3 regions of the Vibrio ponticus genome follow, and region 2 is predicted to be linked to each of the others. Evidence: riboswitches for the same ligand, from Rfam matches in the RefSeq annotation. Region 2 holds a riboswitch; each other region holds the start of a gene.
What was found. Region 2 has a riboswitch for thiamine pyrophosphate ahead of thiC (phosphomethylpyrimidine synthase ThiC). Riboswitches for the same ligand answer to the same signal wherever they lie in the genome.
Positions count from the first base shown of each region.

Region 1: another riboswitch for thiamine pyrophosphate. It lies ahead of thiB (thiamine ABC transporter substrate binding subunit); the one in region 2 lies ahead of thiC (phosphomethylpyrimidine synthase ThiC).
Region 3: another riboswitch for thiamine pyrophosphate. It lies ahead of thiD (bifunctional hydroxymethylpyrimidine kinase/phosphomethylpyrimidine kinase); the one in region 2 lies ahead of thiC (phosphomethylpyrimidine synthase ThiC).

Region 1 is NZ_AP019657.1:2,545,521-2,555,409, reverse strand. It holds gene fbp (class 1 fructose-bisphosphatase) at 1-91, opposite strand, end outside; gene mpl (UDP-N-acetylmuramate:L-alanyl-gamma-D-glutamyl-meso-diaminopimelate ligase) at 387-1,739, shown strand; gene GZN30_RS11360 (flavin prenyltransferase UbiX) at 1,746-2,372, shown strand; TPP riboswitch at 2,457-2,565, shown strand; gene thiB (thiamine ABC transporter substrate binding subunit) at 2,629-3,621, shown strand; gene thiP (thiamine/thiamine pyrophosphate ABC transporter permease ThiP) at 3,631-5,232, shown strand; gene thiQ (thiamine ABC transporter ATP-binding protein) at 5,219-5,923, shown strand; gene yjgA (ribosome biogenesis factor YjgA) at 6,005-6,532, opposite strand; gene pmbA (metalloprotease PmbA) at 6,642-7,985, shown strand; gene ruvX (Holliday junction resolvase RuvX) at 8,066-8,494, opposite strand; gene GZN30_RS11325 (YqgE/AlgH family protein) at 8,567-9,130, opposite strand; gene gshB (glutathione synthase) at 9,186-9,889, opposite strand, start outside.
Region 2 is NZ_AP019657.1:2,830,875-2,840,763, reverse strand. It holds tRNA gene GZN30_RS12805 (tRNA-Val) at 1-28, shown strand, start outside; rRNA gene GZN30_RS12800 (23S ribosomal RNA) at 382-3,272, shown strand; rRNA gene rrf (5S ribosomal RNA) at 3,383-3,498, shown strand; tRNA gene GZN30_RS12790 (tRNA-Asp) at 3,543-3,619, shown strand; tRNA gene GZN30_RS12785 (tRNA-Trp) at 3,689-3,765, shown strand; gene crcB (fluoride efflux transporter CrcB) at 4,553-4,936, shown strand; TPP riboswitch at 4,999-5,097, shown strand; gene thiC (phosphomethylpyrimidine synthase ThiC) at 5,251-7,188, shown strand; gene GZN30_RS12770 (thiamine phosphate synthase) at 7,188-8,453, shown strand; gene GZN30_RS12765 (HesA/MoeB/ThiF family protein) at 8,440-9,228, shown strand; gene thiS (sulfur carrier protein ThiS) at 9,206-9,430, shown strand; gene GZN30_RS12755 (thiazole synthase) at 9,433-9,889, shown strand, end outside.
Region 3 is NZ_AP019658.1:5,493-15,381, forward strand. It holds gene tenA (thiaminase II) at 1-118, opposite strand, end outside; gene GZN30_RS14620 (ABC transporter substrate-binding protein) at 137-1,087, opposite strand; partial or broken gene GZN30_RS14625 (ABC transporter permease) at 1,110-1,844, opposite strand; gene GZN30_RS14630 (ABC transporter ATP-binding protein) at 1,903-2,655, opposite strand; gene thiD (bifunctional hydroxymethylpyrimidine kinase/phosphomethylpyrimidine kinase) at 2,661-3,512, opposite strand; TPP riboswitch at 3,611-3,720, opposite strand; gene GZN30_RS14640 (transcriptional regulator) at 4,000-4,473, opposite strand; gene GZN30_RS14645 (ATP-binding cassette domain-containing protein) at 4,470-5,402, opposite strand; gene GZN30_RS14650 (ABC transporter ATP-binding protein) at 5,399-6,247, opposite strand; gene GZN30_RS14655 (PA3496 family putative envelope integrity protein) at 6,619-6,816, shown strand; gene GZN30_RS14660 (DUF3283 family protein) at 6,961-7,170, shown strand; gene GZN30_RS14665 (YebC/PmpR family DNA-binding transcriptional regulator) at 7,271-7,987, shown strand; gene GZN30_RS14670 (DUF2955 domain-containing protein) at 8,050-9,060, opposite strand; gene GZN30_RS14675 (HlyD family secretion protein) at 9,083-9,889, opposite strand, start outside.

The DNA of each region.
Region 1 (9,889 bases), 290 kb from region 2:
AAGCAAGTAACGAAGAAAGATCGCCACTTGCGTGCGGGAAGTCTGCTTGTTTCTCAACGATAAATTCGCCAAGGGTGCGCATTCCAGACATGATGTTTCCTTTTCAGTTTAGCTATTTGGGGGCTTAAAAATAGTGGGCTTTCTACCGAAGCCTCACTGGTCTACATAAGTGTAAGACCTAGATCTTTTTATGGGTACTAAAGTAACTGTCTGAGATCTCAATTTATTTAGATGCAAAAGGCGGATTTTTATTGATAGCTTTATTAAGATAATTGTTGCCGAAAGTGGCAGTTCAAGCGCAGTGAGAGCGATCAAAATGTTTCGCTTTTAGGCGCATTATCGCCATAATGAAGTGGTAATTTTTCGCGTAATACAAGGTTTAGTTTATGCATATTCATATCTTGGGGATCTGTGGCACCTTTATGGGTGGTGCGGCAATGTTAGCGCGCCAACTTGGGCATAAAGTGACCGGGAGTGACGCAAACGTTTACCCACCAATGAGTACAATGCTTGAATCTCAAGGTATTGAAATTATAGAAGGTTTCGATCCAAGTCAGCTTAACCCAGCGCCGGATCTCGTGGTGATTGGTAATGCGATGAGTCGCGGTAATCCATGTGTGGAATATGTACTAAATAATAACCTGCGTTACACCTCGGGACCGCAATGGTTACAAGAGTTTTTACTGCACGATCGCTGGGTATTAGCGGTGTCTGGTACCCATGGCAAAACCACGACTTCAAGCATGCTGGCTTGGGTATTAGAAGAGTGTGGTTATCAACCTGGCTTCTTGGTAGGCGGGGTGCTCGGTAACTTTGGTATTTCAGCTCGACTCGGCGAAAGTATGTTTTTTGTCGTCGAAGCCGACGAATATGACAGTGCTTTTTTTGATAAGCGTTCAAAGTTTGTTCATTACCACCCGCGCACCTTAGTGATGAATAACTTGGAGTTCGATCATGCCGACATTTTCGATGATCTTGAGGCGATTAAGCGTCAATTCCACCATCTAGTACGAACTGTGCCAGGTAATGGTCGCATTCTAGCACCAAGTAAAGATCAGTCACTTGCTGACGTACTAGCGCGTGGTTGCTGGAGCGAAAAAGAGTTTACCGGTGAGAATGGCGATTGGCGCGCAGAGAAGATCAAGAAAGATGGTTCTGAGTTCCGTGTCTATCTGCAAAATCAGCATGTCGGTACCGTTAACTGGGACTTGGTGGGCGATCACAATGTCGATAATGCTCTGATGGCAATTGCTGCGGCACGTCATGTTGGTGTTACACCAGATCTGGCTTGTGAAGCACTTGGTAAATTTATTAATACCAAGCGTCGTTTAGAGCTAAAAGGAGAGGTGAATGGCATCAAAGTTTATGATGATTTTGCTCATCATCCGACGGCGATTGAACTGACCAGTGGCGGTTTGCGTAACAAGGTCGGCACAGACAAGATTATTGCTGTGCTTGAGCCTCGCTCCGCCACCATGAAGCGCGGCGTTCACAAAGAAACTTTAGCGGCTTCTTTACACCATGCTGATGAAGTCTACCTCTATCAACCGGAGGGTATTGATTGGTCGGTACAAGAGATTGCAGAGCAATGCTCACAGCCTGCCTTCAGCAGCGCGGATATTGATCAATTGGTTGAGCAGATCGTGGCGAGCGCCAAACCAGGCGATCACATTTTAGTGATGAGTAACGGTGGCTTTGAAGGTATTCACGGTAAGCTTTTAGCCAAACTAGCGGAATAACAGTAAATGACTAAGCAAAACAGCAAAGCAATGACCCTCGCTTTTACTGGAGCTTCAGGCGCACCCTATGGGTTGCGTCTGCTTGAGTGCTTACTCGCGGCGGATTATCAGGTTTATCTGCTGATCTCATCGGCAGCACGTGTGGTGCTAGCCACAGAGCATGGTTTAAAACTACCCAGCGGTCCTGATGCGGCCAAACAAGCTTTGGTTGAACATCTCAATTGCGACCCAGAAAAATTGGTGGTGTGCGGCAAGGATGATTGGTTCTCGCCTGTCGCGTCAGGCTCTGCCGCACCGAAACAAATGGTGGTGTGCCCATGTTCGGCCGGCAGCGTTGCTGCGATCGCGCATGGTATGTCAGACAATTTGATTGAGCGTGCTGCGGATGTGGTGATGAAAGAGCGTGGTCAGTTATTGTTGGTGGTACGTGAAACGCCTTTTTCTACCTTGCATTTAGAAAATATGCATAAGTTATCGCAGATGGGCGTGACGATTATGCCAGCGGCGCCGGGTTTTTATCATCAACCGAAAACGATAGAAGACTTAATTGATTTTATGGTCGCTCGGATCTTGGATCATCTAGGCGTTGAGCAAGGGTTAGTTCCGCGATGGGGTTATGATCAACGTCCTTAGCCATTCTCTACCGCATTTGCTTGGTTACTCTATTTTATGTTGATTGATTGTAGCCATTGATAATCGGAATGATTACAATCCATCCGAAACTCATCGGGGAGCAAAGTGCTGAGCACTGGCTGAGATCGACTTTTGTCGGGACCCGTGACCTGAACCAGATAATGCTGGCGTAGGAATTGAGTCAGGATAATTGATGATTATGGATAATTAAGCCTCGACTTCAAACCTGTGCCGCTCAACCTTTGGAGAGCGAACAGTGAAAACCACTCTAACAGCCCTAGCCGTGGCTTGTGCTTCTTTTTCGGCGATTGCCGCAGATAATACACTGACTATCTACACCTATGACTCTTTTGCAGCCGATTGGGGACCAGCTCCGGCGGTTAAAAAAGCCTTTGAAGCGCAATGTGATGGCTGTGAAGTTAACTTTGTTGCTTTAGATGATGGTGTCTCAATTCTTAACCGTCTGCGTTTGGAAAACGGTAACAGCAAAGCGGATATCGTATTAGGTTTGGACAACAACCTAATGGCAGAAGCAAAGAAAACCGGCTTTTTGGCTGAGCACTCGGTAGATACCTCAAGCGTCACCATTCCAGGTGGTTGGCAAGATAAAACCTTTGTCCCTTATGACTTTAGCTACTTCGCCTTTGTCTACAACACTGAGAAACTGACCAATCCACCGACCAGCCTGAAAGAGTTGGTTGAGCAGCGCGATGATCTAAAAGTCATCTACCAAGATCCGCGTACCTCAACACCGGGACAAGGCTTTATGTTGTGGATGAAGTCAGTCTATGGTGATGATGTTGCTGCGGCGTGGCAGAAAGTCGCGAAGAAAACGGTAACCGTAACCAAAGGTTGGTCAGAAGCGTATTCTATGTTCCTCGAGGGGGAAGCTGACATGGTGTTGTCATACACAACCTCACCGGCCTATCACATTATTGCCGAGCAAGATAAGCGTTTTGCTGCGGCTAATTTCTCTGAAGGTCATTACACCCAAGTTGAAGTGGCAGCGAAAGTGAAAGGCTCGCAAAACCCAGAGCTAGCCGACCAATTCATGCAGTTTATTCTGAGCGAAGGATTCCAATCGGCAATGCCAACCGGCAACTGGATGTATCCGGTTACTGATATCAAGTTGCCGCAAGGGTATGAAGCTTTGACTGTGCCAGCTAAGGCACTCAGCTTTACTTCTGATGAAGTTGCTGCGCAGCGTAAAGCCTGGATTCGCGAATGGCAAAGTGCATTGACTCGATAGGATGATTGTTTGAATCGTACGCCTAAAATCGGGCTGGTGGTCGCGGTGCTTATCGCGACCTTTGTTTTTTCAGCCCTTGCTGCCTTGTTTCACGCAGCACCCTCACTTAATGTTCTTTCGGTATGGCAAGATCCGTACTACCGTCATGTAACACAATTTAGCTTCTATCAATCGTTTCTTTCAACGCTGCTCAGCGTTGGCTTTGCTTTGCCAGTTGCTCATGCGCTGTCTAAACGCGATTTTAAAGGTAAATCGCTGTTGCTAAGGCTGTTCAGTTCAACCTTGGTTTTGCCTGTTTTAGTTGGGGTTTTTGGCCTGCTGGCGATTTATGGTAATTCGGGGTTGTTCGCCGATCTATTTGCCTATTTCGGTGGTGAGTTGCCGTTCTCTATCTATGGACTAAACGGCATTTTACTCGCGCACGCATTCTTTAATTTGCCTTACGCTGCCCGTCTTTTGTTACAGGCTTTGGAGTCGATTCCACAAGAGCAGCATAAGCTGTGCGCGCATCTTGGTATGAGCCAATGGCAGAAATTTAAGTGGGTAGAGTGGCCGCGCTTGCGTCAACAACTGCCTCATGTCTCTGGTTTAGTGTTTATGTTGTGCTTTACCAGTTTTGCCACTGTGATGGCGCTGGGAGGTGGTCCCAAGTCAACGACGATTGAATTGGCTATCTACCAAGCGATCAAGTTTGATTTTGACCTGCAAGCTGGCGCATTGTTGGCAATTTGGCAGATGCTGCTGTGTGGTGTGTTAGCTCTGACTATTCAAAGATTAGCTAAGCCAGTTGCAGTCAGTAGTGGCTCGACAACCCGTCAGCGTTATTTGGTCAATGACACTCTGAAATGGCGACTTTGGGATGGCGCTTGGATTGCGATGGCGAGCCTGCTGGTGGTGCCGCCGCTGTTAGTGGTGATCATCAGTGGTTTGAACTCACAGCTATTTAGCGTACTGACCGATGCTCGTTTTTGGCAAGCATTGCTGGCTTCCCTACAAGTGGCTGTAGTGGCGAGTGTGATTGCACTGTCTGCAGGTCTTGCGGTATTGACCACCAGTCGCCGTTTACGTCTCAATCACAAGGCGCGCCGAGCTGATCAGATTGAGTTACTCGGGACGATCATTTTAGTCACGCCCGGCTTGGTGATCTCTACGGGGCTGTTCTTACTACTGCGCAACGTTACTGACGTGTTCAGTATGGCGTTTTTTATTGTTGTTGCGGTCAATGCTTTAATGGGTTTGCCTTATGTGGTGAAAACGCTCTCGCAGCCGATGTTGCAGATTGAGCAGCAATACCAATACCTAGCCGCAAGTTTGGGGCTAAAAGGCTGGCAACGCTTTAAAGTGGTGGAATGGCGCGGATTGAAGAAGCCAATGGCGCATGCTTTTGCGATCAGTTTTATGTTGGCGATTGGTGATCTTGGCGCGATTGCCTTATTTGGCGGACAAGAGTTTCGCACGCTACCTCTGTATCTATTCCAACTGCTAGGCAGCTATCAAATGGAAGCGGCAGGGGTGGTTTCGTTGACCCTGCTGATATTGAGTGTGGTCTGTTTTACCTTGATAGAAAAACTGTTTAAAACAGAGACAAAGGTTAACCATGATAAACGTTAAGCAAGTTCACTATACCTATCATAATCAACCATTCGATTTCGACTTGCAGATAGCGCCTGGCTCGATTTGTGCTCTGATGGGACCAAGTGGTGCGGGTAAGTCGACGCTGTTGGCATTAATAGCGGGTTTCATCGAACCACTGAGTGGCGACATCATTGCTGCCGGCGACTCGCTGATAGGTAAAGCGCCACACCAAAGACCCGTCGCGATGTTGTTTCAAGAGCACAACTTGTTTGCTCATTTGAGCGTTCGAGAAAATATCGGTTTAGGTTTGCACCCAGGTTTGAAACTGACGGATGAGCAACAGCAGCAAGTGGCGTTGGCAGCGCAACAAGTGGGGGTGGGTGAGTTTCTTGACCGCCTACCAGAGCAACTCTCAGGTGGACAACGTCAACGAGTCGCCTTGGCGCGCTGTTTTGTTCAGCCACATCCGATTTGGCTACTGGATGAACCTTTCTCTGCGCTTGATCCGCTGTTGCGAGAAGAAATGTTGAATTTGGTAATGCGTTTAGCCAATGAACGCAATCTAACCGTGGTGATGGTGACGCACCATGTTAGTGATGCGCGTTCAATTGCGACGGATTTTGCCTTTATCACGGATGGCAAAATTAGTGTTGCCGAGAAGATCAATCAGCTAAGTGCTGAGCACGCAAACCCTGAGCTAGCAGCGTTTGTTAAAGCGGGACATTGATCGGGTGATAGCAGATTCTAAAAATAAAAAAGGTTGCCGCATTGGCAACCTTTTGACTATTTCGAACAGCGTTAACTCGAGTTAGAACTCTTCGTCATTCAGCTCTTTGATGATTTGGAAAATTTCACGGTACGCCTTTGGTGGCTTGTTCGATGATTTTTCTTTTGCTGCTTGACGAGCTAGCTGGCGTAGACGTTGACGGTCTGCCGCTGGGTAAAGCTCCATCACTTCGTCAATTGCTGCGTCGCCTTGCTCAACAACACGATCACGCAGTTGCTCAAGCTTGTGCAGTACCGCCGTGTTTTGTGAGTGCTTGTTACGAATCTTATCCAGTGCTGCTTGAATTGGTTCTGGATCTTCGTAACGCATCAATTTACCAATGCGTTGCAATTGACGACGACGCGCTTCGTTTTTAAAACGTTGTGCATCTTGAATCGCTTCCGCTAGCTCTTCGCTCAATGGGAATTTTTTCAGCGTAGAAGGTTTTAGACCAACCAGCTCTTCGCCTAGTTTTTGCAACTCTTCCATATCGCGTTTCATCTCGGATTTACTAACCCAGATGATCTCTTCTTCCGGTTCCCATGGCGCTTTTTGATTTTTACGTGCCATCTGTTTTGCCTTATTTGACTATCTATTCCTCTATTTTAACAAGAATCGTGGGGAGAAAGCGAAATTCTTGTTATCCTAGAAGCAATACTCACCAATATTTAGATGAAATATGGACGTAAAAGAGCAAGTCGCTCAGCAACGTGCTGAGCTAGAAGCTGCAGTCGCGAAAGCGCTGGAGATGGCAGCAGTCAAAGCTGATGCCGCAGAAGTTGCCATTACTAAGTCAACCGGCTTAAGTGTTTCCACTCGTATGTGCGACGTGGAAAACGTGGAATTCAATAGCGATGGTGCGCTGGGTATTACTGTTTACCGTGGTCAACGTAAAGGCAGTGCATCAACTTCTGATTTGAGTGAGAAGGCGATTCAGCAAACGGTATTAGCCGCGTTAGATATCGCACAATACACTTCTGAAGATCCTTGTGCGGGTCCGGCACCAAAAGAATTGATGGTGCAAGAGATCCCCGATCTTGACTTGTTCCACCCTGACACGCCAGATCCTGATTACGCAGCGCAAGTGGCGATTGCCGCAGAAGAGCGCGCATTGGCGTTTAGCAGCAAAATCAAGCAGAGTGATGGTGCGAGCTACGATAGCCATTACGGCGTGAAAGTATATGGTAACAGCCATGGCTTACTGGCGAGTTATGCTAGCAGCCGTCACAGCACCAGTTGTTGTGTGATTGGTCAAGGTGCCAATGGTGAAATGGAGCGTGATTACAGCTATACCGTTGCGCGTCATAAAGATGATTTATGGGCACCAGAGCAAGTTGGTGCGCAAGCCGCTGAGAAAACGGTAAGTCGCTTAGACGCGAAGCGTCTTGCTACCGGTAAATACCCAGTGATGTTTGCTGCTGATGTGGCTACAGGGCTGTTAGGTCACTTAGTGATGGCGATCAGCGGTGGTAACCTCTACCGTAAATCTTCGTTCCTGCTTGACCACCTGGGTGAACAGATTCTGCCAAGTTGGTTTAATCTTTCTGAGCGTCCGCATGTCTTACGTGGTCTAGCGTCTAGCCCATTTGACAGTGAAGGTGTCTACACCCGTGATACGGAAATTATCACTGATGGTGTATTGGCAACCTACCTGCTAACCAGTTACGCGGCGCGTAAGATGAAAATGACCCCAACGGGTCATGCTGGTGGTATCCATAACTGTTACGTGCAATCAACCGGTCAGAACTTCGAGCAGATGCTCAAAGAACTGGGTACGGGCTTGCTAGTGACAGAAGTCATGGGACAGGGCGTTAACGTGGTAACGGGTGATTACTCACGCGGTGCTGCGGGCTTCTGGGTTGAAAACGGTCAGATCCAATACCCAGTGTCTGAAATTACCATTGCGGGTAATTTGAAAGATATGTATCAGCAGATTGTCGCGGTTGGCAGTGATGTCGAAACGCGTTCACAGATCCAAACCGGTTCTATCCTGCTAGAAACCATGAAGGTAGCAGGCGAGTAATCGCACTCAATTTGAAACGAAAAATCCCAAGCTCAGGCTTGGGATTTTTGTTTTCAGCAAATGCTCACTGAGCAGGGCGATTATTCACCCCACTGGGCTTCAAACCAACTTTCTAAAATTACCACGGCAGATTGGCAGTCGATATTGCCTTTCGAGAGTGCTTTGTAGCCACCCATTGAAAACAGCTCTGCACGCGCTTCTGCGGTGGATAGACGTTCATCATGCAACTCGACAGGTAAGCCGTAACGACCTTGTAGGCGCTTAGCGAATTTCTTCGCACGTGGCGTGATGGTCTCTAAGTCTTTACCGTGCAAATCGGTAGGTAGACCAACGACAAGTAGGTTGGGTTGCCACTCTTTGATCTGCTTTTCAATATCATCCCAGTTGGGGATGCCGTCATTGGCTTTGAAGGCTTTAAGTGGTGAAGCGGTGCCAGTGATCTCCTGACCAATTGCACTGCCAATGCTCTTGGTGCCAAAGTCGAAAGCCATGATGGTTCTGTCAGACATAGTTTACTTCTAATTAATATTTAAAGGAGTGAATTGCGAGTATTTATCGGCGCAACGATTTATCGCTATAGCCTAGGCGTGCCCAATGTCACTTGATAGTTGGGCGACATCAATACCGAGCATCTGCACGGCTTTTTGCCAGCGCTCTTTTACTGGGGTTTCAAACAGCACACTTGGGTCCGCTTCTACGGTTAGCCAGGAGTTTTCAGCTAATTCCACTTCTAACTGTCCCGCTTCCCAACCTGAGTAACCGAGTGCGACTAAGTAATGATTCGGCTCAGCTTCAGTCCCCAAGACACTTAAGATATCTTTTGAGGTGGTGACTGAGATTTGATCGGTCATTTGAATGCTCGACTCGTAGCGGTCTTTTGGTTGATGCAAAATAAACCCACGATCTTCAGAGACCGGACCACCATTAAGTACTGGCATCGCCAAGTTTTCAGTTCTTAGCTGGGGATGAACTGGCTGGACATCGACTTGCTCCAACATTTTTCCAACCGTGATTTCAATCGGTGAGCTGATCATCAGCCCCATGGCACCATCTTGGTTGTGTTCACAAATGTAGATAACGCTGCGTTTGAAATAGGGATCTTTCATCCCTGGCATTGCGACCAAAAAGTGGTTAGTTAAATTCATAAGTATCCAGCCTTATGTCAAACCAAATTGGGGCGAACTCGCGCCCCATTGGACTCTATTTTTGAATGCGACGCTCGATAGCATCCATCAACTTGCCCGTAATTGAGATATCGAAAGCGGCTTCGATTTCACGAATACAAGTCGGGCTTGTTACATTGATTTCAGTTAGCTTGTCACCAATAACGTCGAGGCCAACAAAGATCAGCCCTTTTTCTTTAAGTGTAGGCGCTACAGCTTCAGCGATCTGTTTATCTGTCTCGCTAAGTGGACGCGCTTCACCACGACCGCCAGCCGCTAGGTTACCGCGGGTTTCCCCTTCTGCTGGGATACGCGCTAGGCAGTAAGGCATAGGCTCGCCATCAACCACCAGAATACGTTTATCACCGTTGCTGATATCAGGAACGAAGGTTTGTGCCATCGCGTAGTTTTGACCGTGGTTAGTCAGCGTTTCAATGATTACCGAGACGTTTGGATCGTTCTCTTTGACACGGAAAATGGACGCGCCGCCCATGCCGTCGAGTGGCTTCAAGATCACATCGCCATGCTCTTCACGGAAAGCTTTAATTTTTTCTGCTTTACGCGTCACAATCGTGGTTGGCGTTAACTCTGGGAACCAAGCGGTAAACAGCTTTTCGTTACAGTCACGTAGGCTTTGCGGTTTGTTGACGATCAGCGCACCTTCATCTTCTGCACGCTCAAGAATGTAGGTCGCGTAGATGTATTCAGTATCGAAAGGGGGATCTTTACGCATCAACACAG
Region 2 (9,889 bases):
ACTGGTTCGAGCCCGGTATCGCCCACCACTCTCTAAATGTTTTTGGAAGTCAAACTCCAAACCACTGCGGTAAAACGGAAGGTGGTTAGGTTTTTTGCCCTCTAAAGAACCTTTAGAAAGTGTTACTTTGATAAAAAGTGGCATCGCTCTTTAACAATTTGGAAAGCTGACAAAACAACAATTTATTGTTGTTTGTAAAGTTCTCAAAGTATTCATTTATTGAATACACAAAAACACATTCAAGTGTTCTTGGGTTTTGTCTTACTGTTTTAAGTAAACAAAACATATTTGAGTCCGGCAAAATCGAGTCTGCATCATGTATAAAAATTGCAGACAACTTTGGTGATTTGATTATCAACTCGAAACTCCTTCGGGTTGTATGGTTAAGTGACTAAGCGTACACGGTGGATGCCTTGGCAGTCAGAGGCGATGAAGGACGTATTAACTTGCGATAAGCCCAGATTAGGCAGTAAAAGCCACTTGAGTCTGGGATTTCCGAATGGGGAAACCCACTAGCATAAGCTAGTATCGCTACGTGAATACATAGCGTAGCGAGGCGAACCGGGGGAACTGAAACATCTAAGTACCCCGAGGAAAAGAAATCAACCGAGATTCCGAAAGTAGCGGCGAGCGAAATTGGACTAGCCCTTAAGCTTTACACGCGTTAGACGAACGGTCTGGAAAGTCCGACGATACAGGGTGATAGTCCCGTAGTTGACGATGTGTGTTCAGTGAAATCGAGTAGGGCGGGACACGTGTTATCCTGTCTGAATATGGGGGGACCATCCTCCAAGGCTAAATACTACTGACTGACCGATAGTGAACCAGTACCGTGAGGGAAAGGCGAAAAGAACCCCTGTGAGGGGAGTGAAATAGAACCTGAAACCGTGTACGTACAAGCAGTAGGAGCAGGCTTTGTCCTGTGACTGCGTACCTTTTGTATAATGGGTCAGCGACTTATATTCAGTGGCAAGGTTAACCATCTAGGGGAGCCGTAGGGAAACCGAGTCTTAACTGGGCGTTCAGTCTCTGGATATAGACCCGAAACCAGGTGATCTAGCCATGGGCAGGTTGAAGGTTGAGTAACATCAACTGGAGGACCGAACCGACTAATGTTGAAAAATTAGCGGATGACTTGTGGCTAGGGGTGAAAGGCCAATCAAACCTGGAGATAGCTGGTTCTCCCCGAAAGCTATTTAGGTAGCGCCTCGGACGAATACTACTGGGGGTAGAGCACTGTTAAGGCTAGGGGGTCATCCCGACTTACCAACCCTTTGCAAACTCCGAATACCAGTAAGTACTATCCGGGAGACACACGGCGGGTGCTAACGTCCGTCGTGGAGAGGGAAACAACCCAGACCGCCAGCTAAGGTCCCAAATTATTACTAAGTGGGAAACGATGTGGGAAGGCTTAGACAGCTAGGATGTTGGCTTAGAAGCAGCCATCATTTAAAGAAAGCGTAATAGCTCACTAGTCGAGTCGGCCTGCGCGGAAGATGTAACGGGGCTAAGTAATAAACCGAAGCTGCGGCAATGAAGTTTACTTCATTGGGTAGGGGAGCGTTCTGTAAGCCGTTGAAGGTGTGTTGTAAAGCATGCTGGAGGTATCAGAAGTGCGAATGCTGACATGAGTAACGATAAAGGGGGTGAAAAACCTCCTCGCCGGAAGACCAAGGGTTCCTGTCCAACGTTAATCGGGGCAGGGTAAGTCGACCCCTAAGGCGAGGCCGAAAGGCGTAGTCGATGGGAAACGGGTTAATATTCCCGTACTTCTTACAATTGCGATGGGGGGACGGAGAAGGCTAGGTGGGCCTGGCGACGGTTGTCCAGGTTCAAGTGCGTAGGCTGAAGAATTAGGTAAATCCGGTTCTTCTTAAGGCTGAGACACGATGTCGAGCTACTACGGTAGTGAAGTCATTGATGCCATGCTTCCAGGAAAAGCCTCTAAGCTTCAGATTGTAAGGAATCGTACCCCAAACCGACACAGGTGGTCGGGTAGAGAATACCAAGGCGCTTGAGAGAACTCGGGTGAAGGAACTAGGCAAAATGGTACCGTAACTTCGGGAGAAGGTACGCTCTTGACGGTGAAGTCCCTCGCGGATGGAGCTATTGAGAGTCGCAGATACCAGGTGGCTGCAACTGTTTATTAAAAACACAGCACTGTGCAAAATCGTAAGATGACGTATACGGTGTGACGCCTGCCCGGTGCCGGAAGGTTAATTGATGGGGTTAGACTTCGGTCGAAGCTCTTGATCGAAGCCCCGGTAAACGGCGGCCGTAACTATAACGGTCCTAAGGTAGCGAAATTCCTTGTCGGGTAAGTTCCGACCTGCACGAATGGCGTAATGATGGCCACGCTGTCTCCACCCGAGACTCAGTGAAATTGAAATCGCTGTGAAGATGCAGTGTACCCGCGGCTAGACGGAAAGACCCCGTGAACCTTTACTACAGCTTGGCACTGAACATTGACCCTACATGTGTAGGATAGGTGGGAGGCTTTGAAGCAAGTACGCCAGTATTTGTGGAGCCGTCCTTGAAATACCACCCTTGTAGTGTTGATGTTCTAACGTCGACCCCTAATCGGGGTTACGGACAGTGCCTGGTGGGTAGTTTGACTGGGGCGGTCTCCTCCCAAAGAGTAACGGAGGAGCACGAAGGTGGGCTAATCACGGTTGGACATCGTGAGGTTAGTGCAATGGCATAAGCCCGCTTAACTGCGAGAATGACGGTTCGAGCAGGTGCGAAAGCAGGTCATAGTGATCCGGTGGTTCTGAATGGAAGGGCCATCGCTCAACGGATAAAAGGTACTCCGGGGATAACAGGCTGATACCGCCCAAGAGTTCATATCGACGGCGGTGTTTGGCACCTCGATGTCGGCTCATCACATCCTGGGGCTGAAGTCGGTCCCAAGGGTATGGCTGTTCGCCATTTAAAGTGGTACGCGAGCTGGGTTTAGAACGTCGTGAGACAGTTCGGTCCCTATCTGCCGTGGGCGTTGGAGAATTGAAAGGGGCTGCTCCTAGTACGAGAGGACCGGAGTGGACGAACCTCTGGTGTTCGGGTTGTGTCGCCAGACGCATTGCCCGGTAGCTAAGTTCGGAATCGATAACCGCTGAAAGCATCTAAGCGGGAAGCGAGCCTTGAGATGAGTTCTCCCTGATACTTTAAGTATCCTAAAGGGTTGTCGGAGACTACGACGTTGATAGGTCAGGTGTGTAAGTGCTGTGAGGCATTGAGCTAACTGATACTAATTGCCCGTGAGGCTTAACCATACAACACCCAAGGGGTTTTGATGGACTCAAAGAAAGAACAAAACTTGATTGTGTAGAGAACACAAAACAGCTTTCCAAGTTATTCTCTAGAAATAGAGAGAAAGAATTTGCTTGGCGACCATAGCGTTGCGGACCCACCTGATTCCATGCCGAACTCAGAAGTGAAACGCAATAGCGCCGATGGTAGTGTGGGGCTTCCCCATGTGAGAGTAGGACATCGCCAGGCTTTATATTTTGAACGCTTGTTATTAATAACGAGTATTCCACTGCGGAGTGGTAGTTCAGTTGGTTAGAATACCGGCCTGTCACGCCGGGGGTCGCGGGTTCGAGTCCCGTCCACTCCGCCACTTATTCGAAAACCTCGCTTTTGCGAGGTTTTTTTGAATCTACACTGTGATAAACTGTAGTTCAAATTTAGGGGTGTAGCTCCAATTGGCAGAGCAGCGGATTCCAAATCCGCGTGTTGGGAGTTCGAATCTCTCCACCCCTGCCATATACTAAGCCTCAGCAGTAATGCTGGGGCTTTTTTACGTCTGCATTTTATGGTTTTAGTCAATTGGCAGAGCAAGCGGATTCCGCTATTTACCAAAGAGCGCGTGTTGGGGTGAATAGTTCGAATCTCTGGATCGCCAGCCCGGTCCACCCCTGCCATCTTCGAAAGCCTCGACAGAAATGTCGGGGCTTTTTTGCATTTGTTGCTTTTGCAAAGCAAATGTTGGGAGCTTGTGCGCAAGCCCGGCGCCTCCGCCATATTCGAAGGCTCTGACTTAGGTCAGGGCCTTTTTCGTTTCTGGTAGAAACGAAATTGGAACGTTCGATATCTAAGATATCTCTCTTCGAGAACATTCCGTATCGTAGATACGTCATTTCGAGATGCGGGAAAGTTCAGTCTCTTCGATACTTCACTTTGAGAGTGGAAATAGAGCACTCCGTATCCGCGATACTTCGCTTCGGGATGGAGAAACGTTCTTTCTTTGGCTCTATATTCCAACGAGTGCCTCTCGGTTTTCAACTCTACACTCTCTTGCTCTTCTCTCGCATCCGTAGCGCAGCGTTCCGAACTCCCGTATCCACTTTCCCGCATCCGTAGTGCAGCGTTCCGAACTCCCGCATCCACTTTCCCGTATCCGTAGCGAAGCGTTCCAAACTCCGTTATCCGTCAAAGTGACTACGGTAACTTTTTTAATCTGTTAGCTTTTATGGGGTGAATATTTAGTTTGTAGACTCGAAATTTTTCAGGTTATGGCTACAATATAGCCACTTACAGTTTTGGGGGATTTATGGGACAGCTTTCCATTTTAGGTTTTATTGCTCTTGGTGGCGCTTTTGGTGCGTGTTCTCGCTATCTCGTCTCAGAGCTTTGTGTCGCGCTGCTGGGTCGAGGTTTTCCTTACGGCACACTCACTGTTAACGTTGTGGGCTCATTTATTATGGGACTACTGATTGCGGCATTTGAAAGTGAAATCATGTCGATTGAACCTTGGCGACAAATTATCGGCCTTGGTTTCCTTGGTGCTCTAACCACATTCTCTACGTTCTCAATGGATAATGTACTGCTGATGCAGCAGGGCGCATTCTTTAAGATGGGCTTAAATGTGTTACTCAATGTCTTTTTGAGCATCTCAGCGGCGTGGTTAGGTTTTCAATTACTGATGAAGTCTTAACAAAAATTTAAATATTTTTGTACAGGTCAGCTTGGTTTAGACCTGTCAATTGCTTATAATTGCATCACTTGTCGGAGTGCCATTTGGCTGAGACCGTTAATTCGGGATCCGTTGAACCTGATCAGATTAGAATCTGCGAAGGGAACAGGAGAAGATATTATCGTTAGGGATGTTTCTATCATCCTAGCGTACCTATCAACATATCGATGTTGTGTTTAGGTTGCTACAACCTAATTTTCGATACCTCTTGTCATATCGTTCCGCCAAGCATTTTTATCCCATACGTTTATAAAAAATGAGCAAGGAAAAATGCTATGTCGAGTCGCAAGCAAGCAAGACTGGAAGCTAAACAGTTTATTGATACTCTCTCAGTACAACCTTATCCAAATTCGCATAAGGTGTATGTTGAGGGTTCCCGTCCTGATATTCGAGTACCAATGCGCGAAATATCTTTGGCCGATAGCCTAGTCGGAGGCACCAAAGAAGCGCCTGTATTTGAGCCTAACGAGCCTATTCGTGTATACGATACCTCTGGTCTCTACACCGATCCTGAACACCAAATCGACCTTTACAATGGCTTACCTAAGCTTCGTGAGCAGTGGATCGAAGAGCGCAGTGATACCGAAGTTTTGGATGATGTTAGCTCCGTCTATACCAAAGAGCGTTTAGCCGATGAAACTCTCGATGAGCTTCGTTACGGTAATCTACCACGTATAAGACGTGCTAAGAGCGGTAAATGTGTTACTCAACTTCACTATGCTCGTCAGGGGCTTATTACTCCTGAAATGGAGTACATCGCTTTGCGTGAGAACATGGGACGTGCTCGCTATCGCGATGAAGTTCTCACTCAGCAGCATCCTGGCCAAAGTTTTGGTGCGAATCTACCCAAAGATATTACTCCTGAGTTTGTACGCAAAGAGGTCGCTGAGGGGCGCGCCATCATTCCTTCTAACATCAACCATCCAGAATCGGAGCCAATGATTATTGGTCGTAACTTCCTAGTCAAAGTGAACGCTAACATCGGCAACTCTTCAGTGACTTCGTCAATAGAAGAAGAAGTAGAGAAGCTGGTTTGGTCAACACGCTGGGGTGGTGATACGGTTATGGACCTGTCGACTGGGCGTAATATTCATGAAACTCGTGAATGGATCTTGCGTAACAGTCCTGTTCCTATTGGGACGGTGCCTATGTACCAAGCGTTAGAAAAAGTGAATGGTATTGCTGAGAACCTTAATTGGGAAGTGATGCGTGACACACTGATTGAGCAAGCCGAGCAGGGCGTGGATTACTTTACCATTCACGCAGGGTTACTTCTACGCTATGTGCCAATGACGGCAAAACGGGTTACCGGCATTGTCTCTCGTGGTGGTTCCATCATTGCTAAATGGTGTCTAGCCCATCATCAAGAAAGTTTTCTTTATACTCATTTCCGCGAAATCTGTGAGATCTGCGCTAAGTATGATGTCGCGCTTTCTCTTGGAGATGGGCTTCGTCCAGGTTCTGTCGCAGATGCTAACGATGAAGCGCAGTTCGCTGAACTTAGAACGCTCGGTGAGCTAACCAAGATCGCTTGGGAATATGATGTGCAAGTGATCATTGAAGGCCCGGGCCATGTGCCAATGCACATGATCAAAGAAAATATGGAAGAGCAGCTTGAGCATTGTCATGAAGCGCCTTTTTATACCTTAGGTCCACTTACAACTGATATTGCCCCAGGCTACGATCATATTACTTCGGGTATTGGTGCGGCGATGATTGGCTGGTATGGCTGTGCCATGCTGTGTTATGTCACGCCGAAAGAGCACCTTGGGTTACCAAACAAGGATGATGTTAAGACCGGTCTGATTACTTATAAATTGGCTGCCCATGCGGCGGATTTGGCAAAAGGTCATCCGGGAGCACAAGTGCGCGATAACGCCCTGTCGAAAGCGCGCTTTGAGTTCCGCTGGGAAGACCAATTTAACTTGTCTCTCGATCCGGAAACTGCACGCAGTTTCCATGATGAAACCTTGCCGCAAGAATCAGGTAAGGTTGCTCACTTTTGCTCAATGTGTGGTCCTAAATTCTGCTCGATGAAGATTTCGCAAGAGGTGCGTGAATACGCTAAGGACACCGAACAGGTAGCGGCCGATCAAGCTATAGAGATAAAAATGCTTGATGACCCATTAGAAGGAATGCGTCAGAAATCGGCGGAGTTTCTTGCGACTGGGTCAGAGTTGTACCATCCAGCGGTCAGCACAGAGGCTGAGTAATGATGGTCTCTATACTGGTTCCATCGAGTAAGATTGAGTTAACCGGTGAGATTCAACAGGCTCTTTTGTTAGCCAAGCAGCAAGGTTTGGCTATCGACAATATTGAGTTGGGTGTTAGCCCAACTCAATATCTGTTAATCAAAACCGATCAATCAGAACTCGTTATCGGTAGCGATCTCTGGTCATGTTCATCAAGAGATTGCCATCGTTATATTCACTATCACAGTAGTCAGGCGAGTTTACCAATTGAGAGCAATGCGGTTTATCACGGGATTGTAGATGGGAATGCTTGGCTAGATATTTGGATGCACGCAGAAAATCGTGAAACCCGCGCCATTGGCTATCAGAACGATCCAACATTGGTTGAACCCCGTTATCATTTTGCTTGGGCAATCGCATTACTGAGTCTCGATTTTCCGCTCGAAGATGCGTTAACTTTTGCTCGCGGCAAGATGCATGTTTCACGTGAAACATGGCCGAGTGAATACGGTGACTTTCCCGTGCCGATACTTGAACACGATAAATTTGGTATTTCGGTTGGTTGGAATGTCACATCTGAACTAGAGCAATTTAGTCATGTCGATGCGACTAAGTTAGGTTTGTATCCGGTGGTTGATAGTTTTGACTGGGTGGCAACCCTACTTGAATTGGGCATTAAAACCATTCAGTTAAGGATTAAAGATCCTGATGCTCCGGATCTAGAACAGCAAATCATCGATGCAATTGAACTTGGCAGGCAGCATTGCGCGCAAGTGTTTATCAATGATCACTGGCAATTGGCGATTAAGCATTGCGCTTATGGTGTGCATCTAGGTCAGGAGGACCTGGAGGTATCGAACATCTCTCAACTACGCAGGGCAGATATTCGACTAGGTTTATCGACTCATGGTTACTATGAGTTATTGAGGATAGTTCAGCTTAAACCGAGTTACATTGCTCTCGGGCATATCTTCCCGACAACCACCAAACAGATGCCTTCTAAGCCACAAGGGTTAGTTAGATTAGCGTTGTACCAGACCTTGATAAATAGCATCCCTAATGTGAATCATGCTAACGCTACGCAGAATTTCGGTTATCCAACGGTCGCAATTGGCGGTATCGATCTCTCCAATGCAGCATCGGTTTGGCGTTGTGGCGTGACCAGTCTAGCGGTAGTCCGAGCAATCACTCTCGCGGACTCGCCGCAAGAGGTCATCGGTGAGTTCGAACAAATTATGCGAGATAAAGCATTGCTGGTAGAGGAGGTGCTGGATGTTGACGGATGAACAGTTTATTCGTTATCAGCGTCAAGTAGCTTTGCCTGAAATCAGCGAGATTGGTCAACAGCGTTTATTCCAATCGCATGTATTGATTATTGGTTGTGGTGGTTTGGGCAGTGCGGCGGCACTCTATCTAGCAGGGGCAGGCGTGGGTCGATTGGTTTTGGTCGATGATGACAGCGTCGAAGTCAGTAACCTCCATCGGCAAGTAGCGTATCGAAGCTACGATTTGAACAGTAGTAAAGTTAACGCGATTTCTCGTCAATTGTCGGAGCTCAATTCCGAAGTTCAGTTACGCAGTATCACGCGTCGTATGGACGAATCACAACTGAGCTTGGAAGTGATGTTGGCTGATGTTGTCCTTGATTGTAGTGATAACTTAACGACGCGACAGTTAGTCAATCATGTCTGCTTTCAGCAAAAGACGCCGTTAATTTCCTCAGCTGCAATAGGTTGGCAAGGGCAGTTTACTGTTTTTGACTATCAGCAAGGGCAAGGCTGTTATCGCTGTCTTTATCCGTTTGATGAGCTTGTTCAAGCGCAGAGTTGCAGCGAATCAGGAGTTCTTGGACCTGTAGTTGGCACGTTAGGTAACTATCAAGCGTTGGCTGCGATTCAGAAACTCGCGCTTGGGGAGTTCTTAGTTGCAACAGGGCAAATTCATCTCTTTGACGGTAAAACTATGCTTTGGCAGACCATCAATATCTCACAAGATAGCCATTGCTCCGTATGCGGGGCATTAGTGGAGGAAGTCATCCATGACTCAACCAAACACAGCTAATATCACCATTACGATCAATCAACAGACGCAAGTGGTGGTTGGCGATAGCCACCTTGGTCAGATAATTGATCAACTTGAACTGCCTGCAGAAGGCTGCGTGTTCGCAATCAATAATCAAGTGATTCCCAAAAGTGAATGGTCGACCATGATAGTAAATCAAGGCGATGCGATTTCACTTTTTCAAGCGATAGCAGGGGGCTAATCATGAGTTCTATTTCAGCTTTAACCATTGCCGATAAGCGTTTTGATTCGAGACTTTTTACAGGGACGGGAAAATTTGCCAACAGTGAAGTGATGGCACAAGCGATTCGCGCTTCTGGCTCCCAACTCGCAACCATGGCGTTAAAGCGGGTTGATATTAATGACAAGCAAGATGATATTTTGCAGCCGCTGGTCGCAGCCGGAGTCAATTTACTGCCCAATACTTCCGGTGCGAAGAATGCTCAAGATGCCGTTTTCGCTGCTCATCTAGCTCGTGAAGCGTTAGGAACCAATTGGCTCAAGTTAGAAATACACCCAGATCCCAAGTATTTGATGCCCGATCCGATCGAGACGCTAAAAGCGGCAGAGCAACTGGTGCGAGATGGGTTTGTAGTTCTACCTTACTGTCATGCCGACCCCGTGTTGTGTAAGCGTTTAGAAGAGGTGGGGTGCGCTGCGG
Region 3 (9,889 bases), on a different replicon from region 2:
GGTAGTGAAGAAAACAAGCCTGTGGCAAGGTGCCTTTTGCTAATTGTTGTACAAAGTCATGCTGAGTATATTGCTGCCAATCTTCTTGGCATGCCTCAATTAAGTCTTGGTATTGCATGATGAGTAAATCCCAGTATTAGTTGAAATTTGGTACGTAATCTTGTGCTTTTGGTAGCGTGGTAATGATCTTTTGTGCGTACATAAATTGGGCATAATCGTCGTAACGTTTGAGATCCACTGCGGCAGGACGCAGGGCAAAGCGGGTTAACGTGTCATTCCATGCGCGTTGGTTTAGTTCATTGTTGAGTGTGTCAGGCGCGTAGCTGACGAACTCTTGCCAAGCTTGCTTAGGGTGATTGACGATATAAGTTGTCGCCTGCTCGAGCGCTTGGTTGAAGGCTTGAATGGCTTGTTTATCATAGGTGTTTGCGTTGGCAACAAAAACCAACTCATCATAAGTTGGTACTCCATGTTCCTCAGGGAAGAAAGCTTTGGCTTGATAGCCCTCTAATGCTAATTGGTTGGTTTCAAAGTTGCGTAAACCACCCCAAATTGCATCCACTTTGCCTGAAGCGAGTGACGAAGAGAGTGCCCAACCGACGTTGATGATCTCTACATCTGAGTAGCTCACATTGGCGCTTGCTAGCATAGTACCGATCGTCGCTTCTTCATTACCCGCGATAGCGATGCCGATTTTCTTGCCTTTTAAATCACTCAGATGGTTGCTGTGACCATTGTCGAGCACCATCAGGGTATTTAGCGGTGTCGCTATTAGGGTGGCAGAGCGGATCAAAGGCAGCCCAGCCGCAACATCAATGGTCAAATTTGGTTGGTATGAAATTGCCATATCCACTTTGCCAGCGGCGACGAGCTTAGGGGGCATGGTTGGGTCAGCTGGCTCTAAGATATTGACTTGCAAACCATGTTGTTTGAAATAGCCTTTTTGTTGAGCAATGACAATCGGTCCATGGTTGGGGTTTACAAACCAGTCGAGCATTAAGCTAATAGGTTTATCTTGCGCTAAAGCGTGAGTGGATATGAGGCTAGCAAGCAGAGCCGTTACGCGTACGAATTTGATGTTTAACATGTCTATTCCTTGTTGAAGTCGCCTATTTGTTTTCCCATGGAATGGCGGTTTTTAGTAATTTGTCGGTGATGAAATAGAGCGCGACAGAAATCGCAGCCAAAATAAATAACGCGGCAAACATTTCATCGATGATCATGCGGGCATTGGCTTGCAGCATCAGATACCCCAATCCCGCACTGGAGCCCACCCACTCCCCAACCACCGCGCCAATTGGTGCGATGACAACAGCAACACGAATACCCGAAGCTAAGGTCGGTAAGGCGGCAGGTAATTGAATATGGCGTAACAATTGCCATTTAGATGCGCCCATCGTTTTGCCAAGGTCGAGGTAACCCGTTGGGGTATTACGTAGTCCGTCGTAACAACAAGTTGTTACAGGAAAGAAGATAATGATTGCAGCCATCACCACTTTGGATGCGATGCCGTAGCCGAGCCAAAGCATTAATATCGGTGCAATGGCAAAAACAGGAATCGCTTGGCTGGCGATAAGAATGGGTAGCAACCAGCGTCTTAGGGGCTCAAACAACAACATTTGCAGGGCAAACAATAACCCCATCGTGATACCAAGCCCCAAGCCGAGTAAGATCTCCTGCGTTGTTACCCAGCTATGTTTGAGCAGTACAGGGTAGCGATTGAGCATGGTGTGCAGTACATCAAGTGGGGCAGGTAGGATAAAGCTCGGCATATCAAATGCCACCACAATCAGTTGCCATAACCCGAGGATGATTAATGCGCTAAAGATGAGTCTGAGCACTGGGCGGTGGACCTGTTCGCGCTCATCAAGCAGTTTTGCTGGCGTTGACCCTTGGGTTATATCAGTCATAGTCGCGCTCCAATTGATGTAAAATCGCTTGTTGCAGCGCCGCGCACTCGGCATCGAGACTTCTTGGCGGCAAGGTACTGGGTACCGTAAGCTTGACCGCTTGTGCTGGGGTTCCCTGCAGTACATAAAGCTGATCAGCCAAGCGCACCGCTTCTTGTGGATCATGGGTGATTAGAATCACGGTTTTGTTGGCGAGTAATTCAGCAGCAAGTCGTTGTAGTTTGTGCCTAGTAACCGCATCGAGCGCAGAAAATGGCTCATCCATCAGCACCAGCGGCTTGTCTTGCATCAGGGTACGCGCCAATGCGACTCGTTGGCGCATGCCTCCAGATAATTGATCGGGCTTTGTGTTGGCATATTGAGCGAGATCGACTTGTTCAAGCAGCGCTAGTGCCTTGTCTTGCATCTGCTGCTGATCACTTGCAGTAAATTTGGCGCTGAGACAGACGTTATCTAACACGTTGAGCCAAGGCAGCAATAAATCTTGTTGTGCCATGTAGGCAATGCGTTGTTCAAAAGGTTGATCATCACTTGAACGTATCTCACCACTAAGAGTGACGCTGTCACCTAGCAATCCAGCAAGATAGCGTAAAAGTGTGGTCTTGCCACTGCCACTGCGCCCCAACAATACAGTCCAACATCCAGCAGGAATCGACATATTAACGTTGGCTAGCGTGGCGACCACGTTAGTTTGGTACTGTAAGTAGGCGTGATTGATTTCCACGCCCAAAGCTTGTGTCGTCATTGGCTTTACTGCTTTGCGGCGTAAGCAAAGAAATGATTCACAGGTCCATGACCTTGACCGACTTGCAGCTCATCAGCGTGGGCGATTGCCTGCGAAATGTAGTGTTTAGAGAGCTTAACCGCCTCGGTCAATTCATTGCCTTGCGCAAGGTATGAGGCAATAGCAGAAGAGAGGGTACAGCCTGTACCATGGGTATTTTTGGTTTGGTGACGCTTGGCGCTGATCAATTCAGCTCGATTGGCGGTGATCAGCAGATCGTTACTGTTAAGATCTTTTTCTAGATGCCCGCCTTTTAGCAGCACCGCTTTGGCACCAAGCTGGCGAAGATCGCTGATCATGTCATTCATTTCAGCTTGAGATTGAGGTATAGCTAGGGAAGTCAGAGCCGCGCCTTCAGGAAGATTCGGGGTAATAATATCCGCCAAAGGCAGCAGTTCGCTTTTTAAGGTGGCAATGGCAGATTGCTCAAGCAGCAAGTCACCACTGGTAGCAACCATCACCGGATCCACCACCAAAAATCTTGGTTGGTATTGCTTAATTTTATTCGCGACGACCTTGATGATATTCGCATCTGCCAGCATACCGATTTTGACTGCGACGATATTGAGATCGGTAAACACGGCGTCTAATTGGCTCTCAACGTGCGCTAATGGGATCGGAAAAATAGCGGAAACGCCTTGAGTGTTTTGCGATGTGATGGCGGTAATTACGGAACAAGCAAAGCTGCCCGTTGCTGATATGGCTTTGATGTCAGCTTGGATTCCTGCGCCGCCGCCACTGTCTGAACCCGCGATAGTGAGCACAATTGGCGTGTGAGTAGAAGAGTTTGCGGTAATGGTTTGGCTTGTGTGCGCCATGGTCGCTCCTATTGTCTGACGGATAGGAACTGACTTTGACCAGGAGCATTAACGCGATCACAAAACGGATCGACGCTAGGGTGCGGAATGTAAGTGGTAGCAAAGTGTTGATAGTTCCCTACGTCAGTGTTAACTGAATCAGGTTCAACGGGTCTCGAAATTCGATCTCAGCCTTTGCACAATGGCAACAGCCCCCCGACTATGTGAGAGATAGTATCAGCTCATACTGATAACTACTACAACAAGCCTGATGTTTATCGTCTGCTGATTGAAAGATATTTGCCTTGATCACACTTCCGGGTTCCCTTTGAATCAGAGGCGTGATTAAGCAATTGATGGATAAACATAGCAACAAACCGCGATTGGTGGTTTGTCAGATTTAAGCAAGCAGGGCGAGAATAGGGCGCTAAGCCCTTTAAACAATCGGAAGCATGAATCGAATTGCGGAAAGATGATCAAGGCGGGTTAAAGTGAATTGCGGTGTAGATCAATGAAATGAAGCTTTGCCTTGATCATGCTTTCGAGGTTCATTCCAATTATGCGCTGCCATAAATTGCACGTGTGATTCGATCAAGTTATCCGACTCTTGTTGCCACTGGCTTTGTGGTTGTTGATTACAAAACTCCAGTGCCAGTACAGTAAGGTGTTGGAGGCGTTTCATTGACCAGTCTCGTAGCTCAAGCTCGGCAAGAGGTTGACTCGCGGTTGCCTGCAACTTACTGCTAGCCAGTTGCAGATATTGGTAGGCTTTAGTTGGGTTGCTGTAGCGCAACCCATGAAAAACCCGCAGGCAGCCATCTAACCAGCAGGCGATGGCTTTACTTTGTAGTTCGGTGACTTGAGGACCCCAAACAGAATCAGGAACAGAAAGGATCAATGAACACAAGGAATCATCTTGATCATGCTTCCGGTTTTGGTACCAATCAGAGATCGCTTCTACCCAAGATTCTAGTTTGATCATGCTGCATCATCCCACTGTTTTACAAAGTGATTTGGACCAACCTGTCGCACACCGTGCTGCACGATGGCGCTGGTGGCACGAATTTCATCCGCTTGTTGAGAATAGTTTGGTTCACTTTCGACCAAATGACCAAATGGCTGATCGGGATCGGGCACGGCGGAAATCAGTAGTTTGGTGTAAGGATGCTGTGGATTGGTCAAAATGGATTGTGTATCACCCCATTCAACGATCTGCCCTTTGTACATCACTGCGGTCTCTTCCGCGATGTAGTGGGCTGTCGCAAGGTCATGAGTGATATACAAAAAGCCAATGCCGAGCTCTTGCTTCATCCGTTGCATTAGGTTTAGTACCCCAAGTCGAATGGAAACGTCGAGCATCGAGGTGGGTTCATCGGCGAGAATCACTTCCGCGCCAACCGCGAGTGCGCGGGCTAAGTTCACTCGTTGACGTTGACCACCACTCAGTTCATGGGGGTACTTATCGAGCGTATCGGGTGCCAGTTCAACCAGTTGGATCAACTCATTTAATTTCGCTGGGATCTCAGCGTTATTTGTCACTTGCTTGTGGATCTTCAGTGGGCGAGTTAAATGGTGGCGAATAGTATGAGTGGGATTGAGTGAGCCAAACGGATCTTGGAATACCATTTGCACTTTACTGCGGTAATCGAGGAGATCTTTACGGCTGTTGATCTCATCAATATTACGCCCTTTAAATAAGATCTCACCGCTGGTGGTAGGGTAGACTTTAGTGATCAAGCGGGCACAGGTACTTTTACCACAGCCTGATTCACCCACTAACGCCAGCGTGCGACCTTTATGCAGATTAAAGCTCACCCCTTGCAGCGCTTTAAAACGTTCTACGGCAGAGAAACCGCCTCCGACATTAAATTCTTTTACGATATCATTAACTTGGATGATGGGTTCGTTCATGCTGGCGCTCCTTGCGTTTGATGTTTACCTTCATGGATATTCGGGAACGATGCCCATAGTTTTTGCGTATAAGCGTGTTGCGGATTAACACGGATCTCTTTGGAGGTATTCACTTCGACAATCTCACCGTGACGCATGATCGCGATACGATCACAGAGTTGGGTCATCAGTGCCAGATCGTGGGTAATAAACAGAATCGAAAAACCAAACTCTTCACGCAATTGGTAGATCTGTTGCAAGATCTCTCGTTGCACCACGACATCGAGCGCAGTCGTCGGCTCATCCATGATGATCATTTTGGGGTTAAGGGAGAGGGCTATCGCGATAACGAGCCGTTGGCGCATTCCGCCACTGAACTGGTGAGGATATTCAGTGAGACGTTCTCGAGGGATATTGACTAAATCCAGTAGCTGTTCGGCGCGCTTTTTCGCTTGCTCTTCACTTAGACCTTGATGGTGGCGCAGTACATCAGCGAATTGTTCTTGCACGGGTAACACTGGGTTGAGTGAGTTCATCGCACTTTGGAATACCATGGCAATTTCACTCCAGCGAATGGTGTTGAATTCACTCTCAGGCAATTTGAGAATATCACGACCTTCAAAGTGAATTTGTCCCCCTGAGATAAATGCTGGCGGCTTATGTAAGCGGTTTATAGCAAAAGCAATGGTACTCTTACCACAACCAGACTCTCCGGCAAGCCCAAAGATTTCACCTTTGCCGATATCAAAGCTGACCGACTTCACGGCGTTAAAATCACCGTTGTCGGTGATGTAGTCCACACACAAATTGCGTATTTGTATGATTGGATTGGCATGAAAAGCATGCTGTAAAAAATGTTCACTCATAACGACACTCGATTGGTAAGGATAATGATTATCATTAACTCTTATTTCGAATGAGAAAAGAAGTCTGAGATAAAAGGGTGAAGTTGATCTAAAAATAGCCAGTGAGCATGGAGATAAAAGAAGGGTTGGCACAGGAATTCGCTGATGGAATTTTGCGCTTTGCGTGATCTAAAACAAGGTAGGTTTTCACAGGGGAATTTTTTAAATGTACAGCGCAATTTCGGTGGGTGCAAAGCAATTTTCAGTGAATTTTATTATCGCTATTTGAACTATTATCGAAGTCACATTCTCGACCAATTGTACTTAACAAGCTAGGGTCGCGTTTGCTAAAGATTACCTCGTCCCTTGCATGGTTTTTCGCGGAGGTTTTTATGTCCATCAATTCTTTAGACCATGATGAAATGACAAGTATTGCAAGTAAGTGGGACTTCACGGAAGAAGTTGAATCACACAAACCTACTTCAATGGTTAAATCAGCTGAAGCTCGTCGCCGCATTGAGGCACTTCGCGAGATTCGTGAAAGCGGCTTAACAATCGAAGAAGCTCGAGAGCTAGGTTTGCTCCACTAAGCCAAATTAAGGCAATACTTTCCAGTAGGGTGGCTATTCTGTAAGCCACCCTTTGTTGTTTTTGATCTCACCCCATTTTCTTTTCTCAACATTTACTTCTGTTGTGGTATATTTCCGCCTCGTATTTTTAATCGAGATCTGACTATGTCGGTAAATTTGTCGTTGTTACCCGCAGATGAAAAGAACAAAGTGGAGCTAGATAAGCAAGCTGCGTTTCTTGTGTGGAAGCTGAAAGAAGCCAAAGCAGGACCTGATGAGATTGATCAACAAGCAGGAAAGATCGTCGATGATGCTGAACGTACTTGGTTTACTGAGTGTGTGGTAAAATACAAACGACTTATGGGTGTCGCGTAAGCCCAAGCTTACCTAATCAGGTATGAGAGGCGAAATTGAAAAGCCTCGAATTTTTGCTAAAATCCTTCGCGTTAAATTTAAATTAAGAGAGATCGTCCCGATGGGAAGAAGTTTTGAAGTGCGCAAAGCCTCTATGGCGAAAACTGCAGGCGCAAAAATTAAAGTTTATTCCAAATACGGTAAAGAAATTTACATGAGTGCGAAAAACGGTGGTTCAGATCCAGATATGAACCTATCACTTCGTCACCTAATCGCGAAAGCGAAGAAAGACCAAGTACCAGCACACGTTATCGAAAAAGCACTAGACAAAGCTAACGGCGGCGGCGGTGAAGATTACGTACCAGCGCGCTACGAAGGTTTCTCTCCAGGTGGTGCTAGTGTAATCGTTGACTGTCTAACAGATAACGGTAACCGTACTTTCCAAGACGTACGTCAATGTTTCGTGAAAACAGGCGCGAAAATTGGTGTTGAAGGTACTGTATCTCACATGTTCGCTCACCAAGCTGTATTCCAGTTCAAAGGCGAAGATGAAGAGTCAGTACTAGAAGCGCTAATGATGGCTGACTGTGATGTAACGGACATCGAGCTTGAAGACGGTGTGATCACTGTTTACGCGCCAAACACTGAGTTCTTCAAAGTGAAAACGGCTCTAAACACTGAGTACCCAGAGCTTACTCTTGACGTTGAAGAGATCACTTTCGTTCCTCAGTCTTACCATGAAATCGGTGCTGACGATCAAGAGAAATTCCAGAAGTTCCTAGACCTTCTAGAAGACTGTGATGACGTACAACAAGTTTACCACAACGCTGAAATCTAATTTGAGCGGGTGACAAACGATAAAGGCTTCGCAATTGCGAAGCCTTTTTTTATATCGAAATATCATGCTGGTTTACGTGAGCGCGTGACCAGTGTGTAGAGCGTAAATAAAATCCCGAGTGTGACCGCCAGTTGCCAGCCGCGCAGGAAGGTACGCTCTAAGCCCATCTCATTCGCACCAATATAGAGTTGAATTGGCAACATAGTCGCGAGTAGGGCGTCGCCATGAAGGTCACGCAGTTTGAAATCCGCCTTAGCCATCATGCTGGCAAGCAGAAAGATCAAACTGCCAAGTAAGATTACGTACAGCCCAATGTTGGTCTGGTGACCAGACAGCACTAAGGTAAAAATAAACGCCAGCGCACAACCGCCCACTTGGGTGATAAAACGTCTTTCCACCACTTGGCGAAACGCATCGGCTTGGCTTTGGGTAGCTGCGGCAATCACCGGAACCAGACAGAAAGTGGCGGATAACATTTCGACCTGCAGTAAAAAACCAACGCCAATACCAATTAGCGCAAGCGACAATAGCCGTTGCTCGGCGTTAACCGGTGTCTCTTCAAACACTGGCGGCTTCCCTTTGCTGGCAACTGGAAACAGTGCCACAGCGGCTTTGCACACCAGTGTGGTGATCACCATAGCAATCAAGATTTCATGGATGCGCGTGGTCATATCGGCGCTGGTGTGCTGAGCAAAGACGATCACCAAAATCCAGTTGAAAGTTGGCATCAACATGGCGCCCATTTTGGCGGGGGTTGTTGCTCTGCGGCGCATCCAATCGAAAAAGATCAGGCTAATGGTCCAAATAATAAATGGATGTTGTGAGAAGGTGTTGCTCACCACTAAAGCGCAGCTTGCCGCGAGTAGTGTTGGCGCTAGGGTTTTGCCTAAACCTAACCAAGAATAGTCTTTCGCCTTGGTCATGATAATGGTTGGATAGAGTGCTAAATAGACTGGGGATCCAAGGTTAAGCAGCTTACCCAGCACCATACACACCGTAATCGCCAGCGTGATACGCAGCGCCTCATTGCGCTGCGATATTTGATCAAATTGGAATAGGGAAGGGAATGTCATACTCATCACCTTTGTCTGCCAATTAGTAGATATAACGGAACAGTGATACTAGGTGGATCCAGCTGTAGCTGATTGCATCAATGATGGTTGAACCGTTTTGTACCGATACAGATGCTCTTGAGCCGGAAATTAAGCGCTGCGCCATTTCTGGTTGCATATCGTCTAGCACAATACGCACGCGTACTTTTTGCTGCTCACGGATCCAACGGGTATCGTTGACCACATCAACCAGCTGACCATTACTGTTATCACTATCACGAATTGCACGCTCTTGGCTTTCAATATGTCCAGTGAAAACCTGACCTGGAATCGCGTCAAACGCGATATAAGCGTGATTGTTGGTATTTAAGTGGCTGATACCTTTTTCATTGAAATCGGCGCTTAGCCACGCTTGAGATTCGTTTATTAGTAGTAAAGCGGTGGTGCCTTGGCTGATGTAGCTGCCTGGTTGTAATTGTAAATTGGTGACGGTGCCGCTTGTTTGCGCCGTAATATGAGTGTGCTGCTCATCGAGCTCGGCACTGGCTAACTTCGCTTTAGCCAGTTGGATGGCGGCATTGCTGTCACTGTCTGCCAATTGCGCTTCGATGCGCATGATGTCGGCTTGCGCGGCAAGCAAAGCACTTTTGGCTACTTTCACATTCAGTTCGCTGTCTTCAATCGCTTGCGTGGTGGTGAGTCCTTTCTTGTACAAGGCTTTATTACGCGTCAGTTTGGCGATGGCATTGCGTTCTTGCTCTTGTTTTTGAAGCAGCGTTTGTTTGGCGACGTTAAGCTGTTGTGTACTGGCTAGAAATGCTTGTTGTGCTTGCGCCAATTCTGCTTTGGC